Regions from separate parts of the Alteromonas sp. AWM4_230 genome, predicted to be linked through region 2. Evidence: predicted binding sites of a transcription regulator. Region 2 holds the regulator's gene; the other holds the start of a gene.
What was found. Region 2 encodes MetJ, which represses methionine synthesis genes. Its sites were predicted from a motif close to TAGACGTCTAGACGTCTA; they were not measured.
Positions count from the first base shown of each region.

Region 1: the regulator MetJ is predicted to act here: its motif matches at 4,107-4,124, upstream of metA (homoserine O-succinyltransferase MetA).

Region 1 covers NZ_JBSWTB010000001.1:3,816,157-3,824,424, reverse strand. The annotation lists gene ACXACS_RS16520 (chemotaxis protein CheA) at 1-299, shown strand, start outside; gene ACXACS_RS16515 (protein-glutamate methylesterase/protein-glutamine glutaminase) at 328-1,458, shown strand; gene ACXACS_RS16510 (ParA family protein) at 1,487-2,251, shown strand; gene ACXACS_RS16505 (chemotaxis protein CheW) at 2,259-3,065, shown strand; gene ACXACS_RS16500 (chemotaxis protein CheW) at 3,083-3,574, shown strand; gene ACXACS_RS16495 (DUF2802 domain-containing protein) at 3,634-4,068, shown strand; gene metA (homoserine O-succinyltransferase MetA) at 4,189-5,127, shown strand; gene ACXACS_RS16485 (homocysteine S-methyltransferase family protein) at 5,131-6,198, shown strand; gene metH (methionine synthase) at 6,208-8,268, shown strand, end outside.
Region 2 covers NZ_JBSWTB010000001.1:911,194-919,461, reverse strand. The annotation lists gene ACXACS_RS03965 (hypothetical protein) at 1-506, opposite strand, end outside; gene ACXACS_RS03960 (SPOR domain-containing protein) at 579-1,169, opposite strand; gene priA (primosomal protein N') at 1,302-3,491, opposite strand; gene rpmE (50S ribosomal protein L31) at 3,944-4,156, shown strand; gene ACXACS_RS03945 (hypothetical protein) at 4,331-4,648, opposite strand; gene ACXACS_RS03940 (malic enzyme-like NAD(P)-binding protein) at 5,283-6,518, shown strand; gene metJ (met regulon transcriptional regulator MetJ) at 6,681-7,013, opposite strand; gene metF (methylenetetrahydrofolate reductase) at 7,174-8,061, shown strand.

The sequences.
Region 1 (8,268 bases), 2.9 Mb from region 2:
TGATAGTTCGTTCAAAAGCAATTCCGTTGTTCTTCCTTGGTGAATGGTTAATCCGAGGCCCCAAAAATATAAATAAAGAAAAGGGGCATGTTGTTGTGGTGCAAATTGGTACTCAACAAGTAGGGTTTGTCGTAGACGCGCTGATAGGCCAGGAAGAAGTGGTTATTAAACCACTCGATGCATTGTTGCAAGGTACGCCTGGTATGGCTGGCGCAACAATTACTTCAGACGGTGGTATTGCATTAATTTTAGATGTTCCTAGCCTGCTCAAACGGTACGCGCGTAAACCTATAAAGTAAGGCGATGAATTAACAGGAATGATAATCCATGGTCTTTAAAGTCCTAGTCGTGGACGACTCGACTTTCTATCGCCGTCGAGTAAGAGAAATTCTCGAAGGAGATAGAGAGCTTGAGGTTGTAGGTGAAGCAAGAAACGGACGTGATGCATTAGACAAGGCGGAAGCTCTTAAGCCTGATGTAATAACAATGGACGTTGAAATGCCTGTTATGGATGGTATTTCCGCCGTTAAGGCAATTATGGATAAACGTCCTACGCCAATTTTAATGTTTTCATCATTAACGCATCATGGCGCTCAGGCAACGCTAGATGCGTTAGAAGCAGGCGCGCTCGATTTCTTACCCAAGAAATTCGAAGATATAGCCCAAGATAGAAAAGATGCTTCGCGGTTACTTTGCACTAAAGTCAGGTTGATCGCGCGAAGAGGGTTAGGCGTTAAGCGCCCATCTCTTCGCACCGCCGAGACGAGAAAACTCCCTGACAATGCGCCCAAACAGGCTTTTTTCAAAACATCGGGTTTACTTTCAGGCCATAAAGGCGCCGACAAACAGCCTACCGTTTCCTCAGTGAGGGCAACGGGTAAGCAATACAGATGTTTAGCTATTGGGGCGTCCACAGGTGGGCCTGTTGCACTTCAAAAAGTGCTTTCTCCACTACCTGCAGATTTTCCTTATCCTATTTTACTTGTGCAGCATATGCCTGGGACTTTCACTACTGCATTTGCACAGCGTTTAGATAGCAACTGTAAAATTAAAGTGAAAGAAGCAGAGCATGGCGATATTTTAGCACCAGGGCACGCTTATCTTGCCCCAGGAGGAAAGCAAATGTTGCTTGAATCTATCGGTAGCAACAAGCGAATTTCCATCGTTGATGCAAGCCAGTCTGATAAGGTGAATTATAAGCCAAGCGTAGACCTGACCTTTAGCTCGTTGGCTAAAGTTTATGGTGGCGACGTGCTTGGTATCATCTTAACGGGTATGGGCGCAGACGGTAGAGAGGGCTGTCGGATACTCAAGGATAAGGGGGCGACTATTTGGGCGCAAGACCAAGACTCCTGTGTGGTTTACGGTATGCCTCAGGCTGTCGCTGTGGCTAATATATCGAGTAAAAATATTAATATCGATGATATAAGCAGTTGCGTTCAAACCGAAATGCGATAGCAGTTTGAACAGTAATGGAACAGTAATTATGAAAGTGTGGACTGTGGCAAATCAAAAAGGCGGGGTAGGTAAAACTACCACAACCGTAAGCCTTGGCGGCTTGCTAGCTCAAAAGGGCAAGCGAGTGCTCATGATAGATACCGATCCCCACGCATCGCTTAGTTACTATTTTGGTATTGATGCAGAAGCGACAAGCCATTCTGTTTACGACATTTTTATTAAGTCTAACGAGATTACTGCCGATAATGTTATGGACTGTCTCAGTCCTACAAAACTCGACAATTTATATGTGCTACCCGCAACCATGGCATTGGCGACGTTAGACCGAACCATGGGAAGCGAGCAGGGGATGGGCTTAGTGCTAAAAAAAGCACTTGCTAAAATAGCCGATGAGTTCGACTTTGCTATCATCGACTGCCCGCCTGTATTGGGCGTGTTAATGGTTAATGCCTTAGCGGCATGCGATAAGGTTATTGTTCCGACTCAGACAGAATATTTGGCGCTTAAAGGCTTAGATAGAATGATACGCACTATGGAAATAATGGGGCGTTCATTAAATAAGTCTTTTGATACTCTGATCATTCCTACTTTGTTCGATAAACGAACAAACGCCGCATTAGCATCGAGAAAGCGCTTAATGAGTGATTACGGTGAACGTGTGTGGGAAGGTGTTATCCCGGTGGATACTCATTTTAGGGATGCGAGTTTGGTGCAGCTTCCTATCTCTGCTGCGTATCCAAAGACAAGAGGTGTAAATGCCTACAATAAACTGTTAGCCGTATTGGAGAAATAACAAGACCATGAGCAAGCAATCGCCATTTGCCCGTGAAGAAGTGATGGAGGCATACCTAGACAGTCTTCTGAAAGAGCCCGAAACTCCGGAAGATGTGACTGCGCGCACGGCAAAATTGCTTGAGCAGGCCTCTCAGCAGATGGCTGAGTCAGCCCTTGTCTCAACGGCTAGCGATAGCGAAGCGCACGTCGACAAAGAAGAAGTGTTAGCTGAAGAGGTTTCTTCGTTAATTGAAAGTCAAAATTTAAAGACAATTGATAGCGAAAAGCAGCAGTCATACGTTGACGTACCTGTTCAGGCAGAAAAAGAAAGTGAGGTTAGTACTCCTAAGAGTTTAAAAACTCCACTAAAGGATACTCTCGGTTTCCGCTTTCAGGCGCTATTCTTTGAGGTTGCAGGGCTAACGCTTGCGGTTCCCTTAACTTCGCTAGGGGGAATCCATCAAATTGAAAAAATAGGCCCTTTATTTGGAAAACCTGACTGGTTTATGGGTGTAATGTTGCACAGAGAGTCTAAACTAAGTGTTGTTGACTCTGCAAAATGGGTAATGCCAGAAAAATACGACGAAAATCTCGCACAATCGCTCAACTACCGATATCTTATAATGTTAGGAGAGAGTGCGTGGGGACTAGCAAGCGAAAAGCTTGTAAACACGGTCAATTTGACTACCGATGACGTAAAATGGCGCGAGTCCACAGGTAAACGTCCCTGGTTAGCAGGGATGGTTAAAGAAAAAATGTGTGCGTTAATTGACGTTGAAGAATTAATATCTATGCTTAACAAAGGCTTAGGCAGTAACGACCAGACGCCATAGTATTGGGAGCCAGGTTCATGAGCGATGAAAGAATGAATAATAACGCTAGCGACAGTAACGATGAAGTCCTTCAATGGGTGACGTATCGCTTAGGTGAAGAAACGTACGGTATTAACGTAATGCAAGTACAAGAAGTACTGCGTTATACCGAAATAGCCCCTGTACCCGGTGCGCCTGATTATGTGCTTGGTATTATTAACTTGCGTGGTAACGTGGTAACCGTCATTGATACCCGTGCGCGTTTTGGGCTACCACCAACGGAAATCACAGACAACACTCGTATAGTGATCATAGAGTCGGACGAACAGGTTGTCGGTATCTTAGTGGATAGTGTCGCAGAAGTGGTGTACTTAAAATCTTCAGAAATCGACAGCGCCCCTAACGTTGGTACTGAAGAAAGCGCTAAATTTATCCAAGGGGTTAGCAATCGTGATGGCGAACTGCTTATTCTTGTTGATTTAAATAAATTGCTCAGCGACGAAGAGTGGGATGAGCTTAGCAATATCTAAATAATGATTAGGCGGCATGTATTGTCTATGTCGCCTCCATTTCCCCAAGGGTTATGTCCATGGAATGGCAGCTTGCTGCACCTACCTTAATTGAACTTATTTTGTGCGGCTTTATCGTTGTGCTTGCTGTTACGGTAAGCATTCTATATTCGCACGTTAAGCAGTTACGTACAGCTTTAAGCGATAGTGAACAAAATAGTGCTTCTGCAATTGCGCGAGCAGAAGCGCTCGCTAAAGATGCAAATAACCAACAAACCGAGGCGCAAGCACGCACATTGGTCATTACTCGCCACATTCAAGAGCTAGACGAAAAACAAACTGATATTGAAAATCAGCTTCGAGAGCTCAAACTTCAAGATCCTTCCCTACGCCTATATCAACGTGCTGCAGACTTAGTTAAGCAAGGTGCCAGCATCGACGAAATTATTGAGGCCTGTGACATTCCTCGCGCTGAAGCTGAGATGTTAGTTATGGTGCATAAGCAAAACGGCTAGTTGTTTGTATCGATAGGCTCGCCTTTAAAAGAAACGTTTAGACGTCTAGACGTAAAGATGTTGACATATTGCCAGTTATAGACACAATACAGGTATTGTAATTTATCACTGGAGCCCTCTATGCCAATTCGTATTCCTGAGCAGTTACCCGCGCAGAATGTACTACTAGGTGAAAATATTTTTACCATGGACATGGACAGGGCTGCCAATCAGGATATTCGTCCTCTTGAAGTCGGCATTCTTAATTTGATGCCGAACAAGATAGAAACAGAAGTACAGTTACTTCGCCTGTTATCGAATACGCCGCTGCAAATAAACGTAGACTTGATTCGCATTGATAATCAAGCACCCAAAAATACTCCCCAGTCACACATGGATGCTTTCTATCACGACTTTTCAGCAGTCGCGAATAAGAAATACGACGGCCTTATTGTTACTGGTGCGCCTCTAGCGCTTATCGACTATGAGGAAGTGAAGTATTGGGACACCATGACCACCATATTGGAGTGGGCACAGCGACACGTTAACTCTACTTTATACCTGTGTTGGGCTGCCCATGCGGCTATGTATCACTTCTATGGCATAACCCGAGAGATCAGAGACGAAAAGTTTTCTGGTGTTTTTCAACATAAAGTGAACGACCCTAACAATGAACTGCTAAGAGGTTTTGACCCTACGTTTCACGCTCCCCATTCTCGTTATGGGCATATCGATACTTCGCTGTATAACAGTGTTGATGGGCTGAGTGTTGTGGCAGAATCTGATGATGTAGGTGCGTATATTGTGGCATCTGAAGACAAGCGAATGGTGTTTGTAACAGGCCATCCAGAATATGACCCTGATACGCTTAAAGACGAATACTTACGGGACATTGCCGCGGGTCAAACTCCAGCAATGCCGAAAAACTATTTTGAAGGGGATGATCCAGCCAAGTCTCCTATAGTACAGTGGCGCTCGCACGGCAGCCTATTGTTTACAAACTGGCTGAATTATTATGTTTATCAGACCACGCCTTACGATTTAAGTCAGCTTGCTGAAAAGTCACAGCCAAAGAGGTAGCACGTGAGCCAAAGACAAATTTCTAGCGCGCAGGCAACGCTTACAGAAGCCGCTAAAAAACGCATTCTTATATTAGACGGCGCCATGGGCACCATGATCCAGCGCCACAAGTTGGAAGAAGAAGATTACCGCGGGACACAGTTTGCAGACTGGCACTGCGACGTAAAGGGTAATAACGACCTATTAGTACTTACCCAGCCAGACATTATTTATCAGATTCACTGTGATTATTTTGAAGCTGGCGCAGATATTATAGAAACCAATACGTTTAACGCCACGACTATCGCTATGGCCGATTATGATATGCAGGCTCAATCACGCGATATCAATTTAGCCGCGGCTAAATTAGCGCGTAAAGCTGCCGATGAATTCACAGCTAAAACCCCCGAGAAGCCCCGTTTCGTTGCCGGTGTACTAGGTCCAACAAACCGCACCGCTTCAATCTCACCTGATGTCAATGACCCAGGTAAGCGCAACGTCACGTTTGACGAACTAGTGGAGGCGTATAGCGAATCTACCGAAGCCCTTATTGAAGGCGGTGCTGATTTAATCATGCTTGAAACTATTTTCGATACATTAAACGCGAAAGCGGCAGCGTTTGCCGTAGAGTCGGTGTTTGAAAAGCTCGGAAAGTCGTTACCTGTGATGGTATCAGGTACTATCACCGACGCTTCAGGACGTACGCTTTCGGGGCAAACCGCGGAAGCATTTTATTACTCAATGCGACATATTAGCCCGTTTTCTTTCGGCTTAAATTGCGCACTTGGTCCAGACCTATTGCGTCAATACGTAGATGAAGTAGCCAATGTTAGTGAGTGCTTTATATCCGCACACCCTAATGCAGGCTTACCTAACGAATTTGGTGAATACGATATGGAAGGTCCAGAGATGGCCGAACATATCAAAGAATGGGCGCAATCGGGGCTAGTGAATATTGTAGGGGGCTGTTGTGGCAGTACCCCAGAGCACATTCGCGATATAGCCAGTGCGGTTGAAGGTCTCGCGCCACGCAAGATTCCCGAATTTAAACCTAAAATGCGTTTGTCAGGCCTAGAGCCGTTTGTACACTAGGAGGGCATTATGAGCGCAGAATTTTCAACATTTATTAATATCGGTGAGCGCACTAACGTTACAGGTTCTGCTCGCTTTAAACGTCTTATTCTTGAAGGTGATTATGAAACCGCACTTGATGTCGCAAGACAGCAGGTAGAAAACGGTGCTCAAATCATCGACATTAATATGGATGAGGCCATGCTTGATTCAAAGCAGGCCATGATCACCTTTTTAAACCTGATTGCCTCTGAGCCAGATATTAGCCGGGTTCCCATTATGATCGACTCGTCTAAATGGGAGATTATCGAAGCCGGGCTTAAGTGTGTGCAGGGCAAAGCGATTGTTAACTCGATTAGCTTAAAAGAAGGGGAAGAGATCTTCTTAAACCAAGCCAAGCTAATAAAGCGCTATGGTGCTGCAACCGTAGTGATGGCGTTTGACGAGACCGGCCAGGCCGATACACAAGCCCGCAAAGTTGAGATTTGTCAGCGTAGCTACAAGCTGCTGACAGAAGAAGTCGGCTTTCCACCTGAAGATATTATTTTTGACCCTAACATCTTCGCAGTAGCGACGGGTATTGAAGAGCACGATAACTACGCGGTTGATTTTATTGAAGCTACCCGTGAGATACGTAAAACCTGTCCGTATTCCCATATTTCTGGTGGCCTTTCTAACATCTCTTTCTCGTTCAGGGGCAACAACCCAGTGCGTGAGGCTATGCACTCGGTGTTTCTGTACCACGCAATTCGCGCCGGTATGGATATGGCAATCGTTAATGCCGGTCAGCTAGAGGTATATGACGAAATTCCCGCTGAACTTCGAGATGCGGTTGAAGACGTGATTCTAAATCGCAGAAGTGATGCCACAGAGCGCTTGCTTGATATTGCCCCTAATTATCAAGGTGATGGTAAGGCTGCCGCGAAAGAAGATTTAAGCTGGCGCGAGCAAGAAGTGAATAAACGCTTAGAGCATGCGCTTGTTAAAGGCATCACCGATTATATTATTGAAGACACCGAAGAAGCGCGTCAGCAAGCTGAGCGTCCGTTACACGTTATCGAAGGGCCATTAATGGATGGCATGAACGTGGTAGGGGATTTGTTCGGTGAAGGTAAAATGTTCCTTCCGCAGGTGGTAAAGTCGGCTCGCGTTATGAAAAAAGCGGTAGCCCACTTACAGCCATACATTGAAGAAGAAAAGTCAGACGATGCTAAAAGCAACGGTAAAATTCTTCTCGCTACGGTAAAAGGTGATGTTCACGATATTGGTAAAAATATCGTAGGCGTGGTACTTCAGTGTAATAACTTTGAAGTGATTGATCTTGGCGTGATGGTTCCAGCGGCAACAATTTTACAAACCGCTAAAGATGAAAACGTTGATATGATAGGTCTGTCGGGCCTTATTACACCTTCTCTAGATGAGATGGTTCACGTTGCTAAAGAAATGGAGCGTCAAGGCTTTGATATTCCGCTTCTTATTGGCGGTGCAACTACATCAAAAGCGCATACCGCAGTAAAAATTGAGCAAAATTACCATGCGCCTGTAGCTTATGTTCCAAATGCAAGTAGAGCTGTAGGCGTGTGCCAGCGTCTTTTAAACAAAGCGTCTCGCGATATTTATGCAGAAGAACTGGCAAAAGAATACGATATGGTACGTGAACAGCACGCCCGTAAAAAACCGCGTAGCAAGCCGGTGACGTTAACTCAGGCCAGAGAAAACGCTTTTAAGCCAGATTTTAAGACTTTGCCAGTAAAACCTGCGAGCTTAGGTGTAACACCGGTAACCGCCGATTTAGCTACCCTGCGTAACTACATTGATTGGACGCCGTTTTTCTTAACGTGGTCGTTAGCAGGCAAGTACCCGCGTATACTTGAAGATGAGGTGGTGGGGGAGCAGGCACAGTCACTGTTTAACGACGCCAACGCCATGTTAGATAAAGTTATCGAAGAGAACAGTCTTCAGGCGAAAGGCGTTATCGGCTTGTTTCCTGCTAACCGCGTTGATGACGATGTTGAGATTTATACCGATGAATCTAGAAGTGAGGTTCAGGGCGTTGCCCATCACTTGCGTCAGCAAACGCTAAAAGACAAA
Region 2 (8,268 bases):
GTGTAGGGCAATGCCACATCAACAAAACTAAAACATAAGAAAAAGGCTAATAGCGGCATACCAAATAACGTCATTTTCCCACGCAAATCTTTAGTCACAAACTGTGCGTGTCGCTTATCAACGAAAATAGTGAGGTAATAAAAGGCGCTATAAACAACAGTGAGAAGAGCAATGGCCCAATTCGAATTGTCTAGCCAAGCATTGATCACGATAAAATTGGTGAAAACCGTTACAAACAAAGCGCCGATAAGTACCAAAAAGGTAATGTTCGATATGCGTGTGATCAGGTGTAGTTCAGACCATTTGGGTCGAGAAATGTGATCGTCTTGAAGGGCGCTATCCGCATCATCATCAAATGGCAGCGTAGCTCGCCTAGAATCGAGCTCGTTCTTCGCTGCCTGATAGCGCTCTGGAAAGGCCTGCTTATCGATATTTTCCAGAACGTCTTCAAGCTCTTCTATGCTATAAGCGGCGTAATCTGGTTGTTCGGTGATGGCAAAACCCATTGATACTTCCTTGTAAATACATACTTCCGCTACGCGCTATGCAGCGCATTAAGTGTCACCTACAATGAACTGCTACAAATTCCAGTACCAAATTTGGCATGTGGCAATGTTCACTTTACGCAGACTATGCTTGGCTTTTTCCGCATCGCGCTTAGATTCATATGGGCCAAGAATAACGCGGAACCAATCGCCATTGCTGCCGGTGCTGTGTCTGATAAGAGCTTCTAAACCCTGAAATGCAATTTTAGCTTTCATCTCTTCAGCTTGGGCGCGGGTTCTAAATGAGGCGCACTGCATAAGATAGCGTTTGTCAGACTTTTCCTGCTCTCTTACTTCAACTTCTACTTCATACCCTGGCAGGGTCTTAATGTACTCCCACTCTTCTTCAGGCAGCTCAGGTAAAGACTCTTCTGTCGGGGCAACAGGTCGTGAAGCTTGAGTATCTACGTCGTCTTCTACATTGTCTTTTATCGACCATAAAAATACACCGAAGCCAATCACTAAAGCGAAAATGCCTATAAGACGCACGATAGGAAGCTTCCCAGAAACTGGGGCGTTAGCTTGTGCGTTTGATCGCGTATTTGTGGCCGGCTTTCTGCCTTTACCAGCGGGCTTCTTTTTTTGAGGGGAGCGTCCACGAGAGACATAATCGCGTTGAGCCATAGTCGGCAATATTCCTACTTGTTATCGTTGTTTGTATGCGTAAGAAAACGTCATATACCAAGTCTATTAGAAGGGCTGGTGTTTCAGCCTCTTCAATCTTGTTAAAATTTTAACGTATTGCTACCCAACAAGCTAACTGAAATCGGTAGGATCGATATCTATCGACCACCTTACCTTCATAGCCTGTGGTAACGCCTGTAAAAATGGCAGCGCCAAACGCAGCGCGTTATGAAGCGGCGCACGCTTTTCATGGCTGCATACCAGCATAAACCGAAACCGGCCTTGCCGCTTTTCAATTAAACAAGGAAACGGTCCGTTTATATCAATGGCGTGTTGTTGATTAAACACCTGCTTACTTTCCTGTAGGAAGCGATAAGCCAAACTGCTATCGGTAGCCTCTGCGCGAATAACAAACTGGCTAATAAAAGGGGGTAACCCTGCTGCCTTACGCTCCATTAAAGCGTGTCGCGCGAAATGCCCATAGCCATTGTGCACTAAATCTTGTAGCAAAGGGTGATGAGGATTGTGGGTTTGAAGCCACATTTCACCAGGTTTGCTGGCGCGTCCGGCTCTTCCAGCAAGCTGAGTAACAAGCTGAGCGAGCTTTTCTGGCGCTCTAAAATCGGCACTAAAAAGGGCACCATCACAATCTAGCACAGCAACTAATGTTACATGAGGGAAATGGTGACCTTTTGACAGTATCTGTGTACCTACCAGCAGCTGGTACTCTTGGCGATTAATAGCATCAAGGGTTTGGTGAAGCTTGTCTTTACCCCGCACAGTATCGCTGTCTATTCTTACCTGTTTAACGCCGGGAAATAAGCTTGCTAGCCCTTGCTCCACTTGCTCGGTCCCCGTACCTGCCGTAACTAATTCATTGTGATGGCAAGCCTCGCAGTTTGAAGGCATTGAACGCATACCGCCGCAGTGATGACACTGTAAACGGTTTTGCGCTTTATGTACGGTATAAGGTCGGTCACAGCGCTTACACATTACGGTCTCACCACAGTGATGGCACAGCAGCGCTGGCGCATAACCTCTTCGATTTACAAACACCAAAACTTGATTCCCCGCACTAATATGCTGGCGCATTATCGTTAGCAGGCCTTGTGAAATGCCGTAATGAATAGGTTGGTCGCGCGCGTCCAACACATGCTGATGGGTGCTTTTCGCACCTCCCGCTCGCTTGGTTAATTGCAAATGGGCATAGCGACCGCTTAACGCATTATTAAGTGTTTCAAGCGCGGGCGTGGCGCTGCCAAGTAAAAGAGGAATCTTATGCTGCTTGGCACGCATGGCAGCTAAATCACGAGCGTTGTAGCGCAGCCCATCCTGCTGCTTAAACGACTCGTCGTGCTCTTCATCCACAATCAACATGCCGGGGTTATGCAGCGGCGTGAAAATAGCCGAACGAGTACCAATGATAATGCCGAGTTCACCGGCTTTTGCACGCTGCCAAACATGTAAACGTTCTTTATCAGAAATCTGAGAATGCAAAACGCCCACCGCAATGCCAAAGCGCTTCTCAAAACGAGACACCGTCTGAGGTGTAAGCCCAATTTCTGGCACCAAGATTAGCACCTGTTTACCTTCACGCAGTAAGGGTTCAATGGCCTGAAGATAGACTTCCGTTTTACCGCTACCGGTAACCCCTTCAAGCAAACTTACCGCGAAGCTGCCTTGCTGACGATTAAGCGCAGCAATGGCAACTGACTGTTCAGTGTCTGGAATTGGCTTTTCAGAAAGCGATAACGAGGAAAGCCAACTGCCTGGCTTAAATTCAGGTGCGACTTCTTCTATACTGGCCAGTGACTTATCGACCAACGCTTTGACCGCAGGTGCACCATACTGTTTTCGTGCTTGCGACGCTAATAACGCTCCGCCAGCCAGTGCAGCAAAGCAAGCTTGTTGCTTAGGCGCCCGCGATAACGTGTCTGCAGCCGTTTGCATACCTTCTTCGGTAAGCATTAACATGTCTTGTGGTGTGGGCGCGGCCGACTCGCCCTTGCGTAATAAAACAGGCAACATGGCGTGCAGTACTTCACCCGGCGCATGGTGATAATACTGCCACAGCCACTGTGCCATTTTCAGCAACACATCATCTATAATGGGGCTATCGTCAAGTACCGACTCGATAGCTTTTAACTTGTCGACGTTGTCAATTTCACTTTCAGGTTTTTGGAGGGTTTCAACGACCACACCCACCAGTTTGCGGGGGCCAAAAGGCACAACCGCTCTTACACCCGCACTGAGTGCGTTGTCGTGGGTATATGTGAAAAGTTGGCGCAGTGGCACTGGCACGGCAACTTGGATAAAGGCCATTGCGAACGTTCTACCTTACTTGATGGCTGTTACAGCGCGTAATGCGCTTACTAAGCTTCTTATATTGAAACTAATAATACTGAAGCTACTTGCAGACCCATATATTACAGCAGTTTGCGCTGCTAACAGTTAGCTACACATTTTGCTATAGCGCACAATTTTACTATTGACGCTAATGGGCCTAGCCTTGAAAGACAAATATTTAAACATACTTTACGTTAAAGCATAAAAGGAATGTTTTTTGTTTAGCTCTCTTGGGTAGCCTTCTTGCCAAGCTGCTTTGTTTAACAATTGGGCAAAAACCACTTGATCATGCCACATCCATCCTATATTATGCGCCGCTCTTTTTGCGATGGGTTGTTCTTTGAACGACTTATCATTTGAACTAAGTAACGTATGGTGTGCGACTTCGGGTTGTATAGCGATACGGCCTTATTATTTGAGGTAACCCAATGAAACAAGATATCCACCCTAAATACGAAGAAATCACAGCTACTTGCTCATGTGGTAACGTAATGAAGATTCGTTCTACGCTTGGTAAAGATATTAACCTAGACGTATGTTCTTCATGTCACCCATTCTACACTGGTAAGCAACGTAACGTTGATACTGGTGGTCGTGTTGATCGCTTCAAGAAGCGTTTCGGTGCATTGGGCAAAAAGTAAGCCTGATATCGAGTTCGAAAAAAGCGCCTTCATGGCGCTTTTTTATTGTCCAGAGATAACTATTCACGTTAGTAAACTAACATTGAATAGCTTCCACTTATGCAAGCGCCTCTAATCAAAGCTAATTGATCATATCAATATCGCTTACACTTGAGATCAAAACACTCATTATAATTAATGAAGTTTTTCGACTCCTGACAAGTGTTTATCCCAGTCCCCTCTACTTTGTTTTTCACACGCTTCCTCACTGTCGAAATAAATTCCAGCTGGAATAGACTTTATCGATTCTAGGGCTATATTCACCTGGTTTATGAAGTCCATATCCCAACCGTTAATCAATGCTTGCTGCTTCTCTTGCTCCGTATTAAATACGGCAATAACTTTCGGCGCTTTCCAAGGTCCTAAATGCGTAAGCCATACGAATCCATTATCGTCAGATTTTACGTTTTCACACACATCTGTTAGCACTGCGATTAGTTTTTTCTCTGTCATATTCTTTGTCTTCAAAACGAGTTTGAGAGGCCATTTATCGTATTTTATCAGAAAAACAATAGTGAAAATAAAGAGGTCTATCTTTGTGAAATATTATCCAATACTGTTTTTTCGAATATAAATCGATAAGCATCTTAGCCATCTTAGCACCCGCGCCTATAATACACCTTCAAAATGAAATGAGACTTCAAAATAGATTTTATGAATGACAATTATAGACTTATTTTACTGGTCTAATTAGTATGCCTACCCTACATTGGTAATTGAGAATTCTGATCAGATATGTACACAGTGATTGGCTGTGTTAGAGTTGCGATCGGCACCTTGATAGTGAGCATTAATTTTATGAATAATGCTTAACTGCTAAGGCTTGTGGCGCTTTTGGATATAAATTCAGGTCTAAATGTTAGACCTATATCAACAGCGATATGTTAGGGAAATCAGGAAGAGTTAACGCTAGGTCTGCAGTTTCCAACGTACCACACTAGTGCTAACAACTATTTATAATAACTTTTGTCATTAGTTAGTTGTAACGCGCTTATGTTTATCTATCTATAACTACAACGATAATAAAATAGCTACAGAGCGTGAACAAAAATACCGATGAACCCTACATCTAAGGATACCTTTTTACATGTCAGATTTTAGACAACGCGCACTCGACTATCACGCCAAACCCACACCTGGAAAAATTCGCGTAGAGCTATCTAAGCCAGCCGATAGCGTCGACGACCTTGCTCTTGCCTACAGCCCGGGCGTTGCCGAGCCGGTGAGAGAAATCGCCGAGGATGCAGATAACGCTTACAAGTATACGGGCAAAGGTAACTTGGTCGCTGTTATCAGTAACGGAACTGCGATTTTAGGCTTAGGTAATTTAGGCCCATTAGCTTCAAAGCCAGTAATGGAAGGTAAAGCTCTTCTGTTTAAACGCTTTGCTGGTCTAGATGCCATTGATATTGAAGTAAAGCATCGTACGACCGAAGAGTTCATTAATACTGTAGCCAATATTGCTGATACGTTTGGTGGTATTAACCTAGAAGATATCAAAGCGCCGGAGTGCTTTGAAATTGAGCAAGAACTCATTAAGCGCTGTAAAATCCCAGTATTCCATGATGATCAACACGGTACCGCTATTGTAACCGCCGCAGGTATGCTTAACGCTTTAGAAATTCAGGGCAAAAATATAGAGAACGCTAAAATTGTTTGCATGGGTGCCGGAGCAGCAGCGGTTGCCTGTATGGAGCTACTGATTAAGTGTGGTGCCCAGCGTGAGCGTATCTACATGTTAGATAGAAAAGGCGTTATCCACACTCGTCGTGAAGATTTAACTGAGCACAAGAAGCTGTTTGCTAACAATACTGATAAGCGCACCCTTGAAGATGTAATGGAAGGCGCAGATATCTTTGTTGGCGTATCAGGCCCTGATGTTTTACCGCCAGAAGCGCTTTCTTTGATGGCTGAAAACCCAATTGTATTTGCATGTTCTAACCCAGATCCTGAGATAAAGCCTGAACTTGCTCACGAAGTGCGTAAAGACCTGATTATGGCTACTGGCCGCTCAGACTATCCTAATCAGGTAAACAATGTGCTGTGCTTTCCGTTTATTTTCCGCGGTGCTTTAGATGTTCGCGCTACAGCCATTAATGATGAGATGAAAGTAGCGGCAGTAGAAGCTCTTCGTGCTATTACGAAAGAACCTGTACCACAGGAAGTATTGGCAGCGAGTAAAAGCGATAGTCTGACATTTGGTAAGGAGTATATTATTCCTAAACCTATGGACCCACGTCTGTGCGAGCGTATAGCTACCGCCGTATCTAAGGCGGCTATTGAGTCTGGTGTTGCACGAGTACCTGAAAGCCCAGAAGAATAAAGTTCTGGCGCACAAGGCTTAAAATGTTTGGGTTAACGCTCAACCAATATTTGCTAAAAAGTGCGCTTAAAGAATACAAGTACATAAAAAACGGCGCTGTGTTGTAGGCTATCAACTAGCAAAGCCTTACAACACAGCGCCGTTTCTCTTTAATGCTAGATATCAGTCGTCTTCAGACACATCATTTTCGAAGCTTGGATCAATGCCCATTTCTTCCATAATGCGCCTAGCTTCAGCCGGCACGCGATTAGGATTGTCTTTACGCAGGTCATCGTCGTTAGGCAAAGGTTGCCCGGTAAACGCGTGTAAAAAAGCTTCGCACAACAGTTCCGAATTAGTGGCGTGACGCAAATTATTGATTTGGCGGCGGGTACGCTCATCAGTAAGTGCTTTAAGCACGTTAATAGGTATAGAGACAGTGACTTTCTTTACCTGTTCGCTCTTTTTCCCATGCTCTGCGTAGGGGTGAATATATTTACCGTTCCATTCCGCCATTGTACTAACTCGGTCTACTCTTTTTATATTATGAAGAGAAATTCTAAACAAGTTCACGAAAAGGTCAATTGAGCAGTGTAAACTTCTTGACGTCTAGACATATATTCTTTAATTTAGACGTCTAAACGTCTATAAGATAACATTTTTGAGAGTATAAACCATGGTTTCTTACGCACAAGGTATCGATGCATTAAACCAGTCCCTGTCGGAACTGCGTGATATTGATGTATCTTTTGAATTCTTTCCGCCTAAAACGGAAGCCATGGAGCAAACCCTGTGGAAGTCGGTTGAGCGCCTAGCACCGTTAAAGCCCAGCTACATGTCAGTTACTTACGGCGCCAATAGCGGTGAGCGTGACAGAACCCACGATGTGGTAAAACGGATTCAACAGCAAACTGGTGTGGCGGCAGTTCCTCACTTAACCTGTGTTGACGCTAGTCGCGATGAGCTTACACAAATTGCAAAAGACTACTGGGATTCTGGTATTCGCCGTATTGTCGCCCTACGTGGCGACCTGCCCAAAGGGGTAGACAAAACAGAGATGTATGCCTCTGACTTAGTTGCCTTACTAAAAGACGTTGCCGATTTTGACATTTCAGTTGCCGCCTACCCGGAAAAACACCCTGAAGCGCCAAATGCGCAGTTCGACTTGCTAAACCTTAAACGCAAAGCAGAAGCTGGCGCTTCCGAAGCGATAACCCAGTTTTTTTTCGACACCAGTGTTTACCTGCGATTTAGAGACCGTGCAGCCGCCGCAGGTGTAGACTTAGACATAGTTCCAGGCATTTTACCTGTGACTAACTACCAAACGTTAGTAAGATTTGCTGGCTTTACAGACGTGCACGTTCCGGGCTGGTTACATAAAATGTTCGACGGTCTTGATGCAGATGATCAAGCCACTCGTAACCTAATAGGCGCTAACATTGCCATGGACCAAGTGAAAGTTCTTGCAAAAGAAGGGGTGAAGCACTTCCACTTTTATACCTTAAATCGCAGTGAGTTAAGCTATGCTATCTGCCACATGCTAGGTGTACGCTCCGGCGACTGATTTCGTATAGCGTTAACAAAGTTATACAGTTAGATGACTAAAGGCGCATTCATGCGCCTTTGTTGTATAAAGATTGCATTAACCTTTTGCCACTGACGCCTACGCCAGTTACCATTTGCTGCAATATGAATTGAACTATTGATACCGTAAGGTCTCCCATCAAAAGATCACGCTGTTTATCTGCCAGAGGGTATCGCCAGGAGAAGT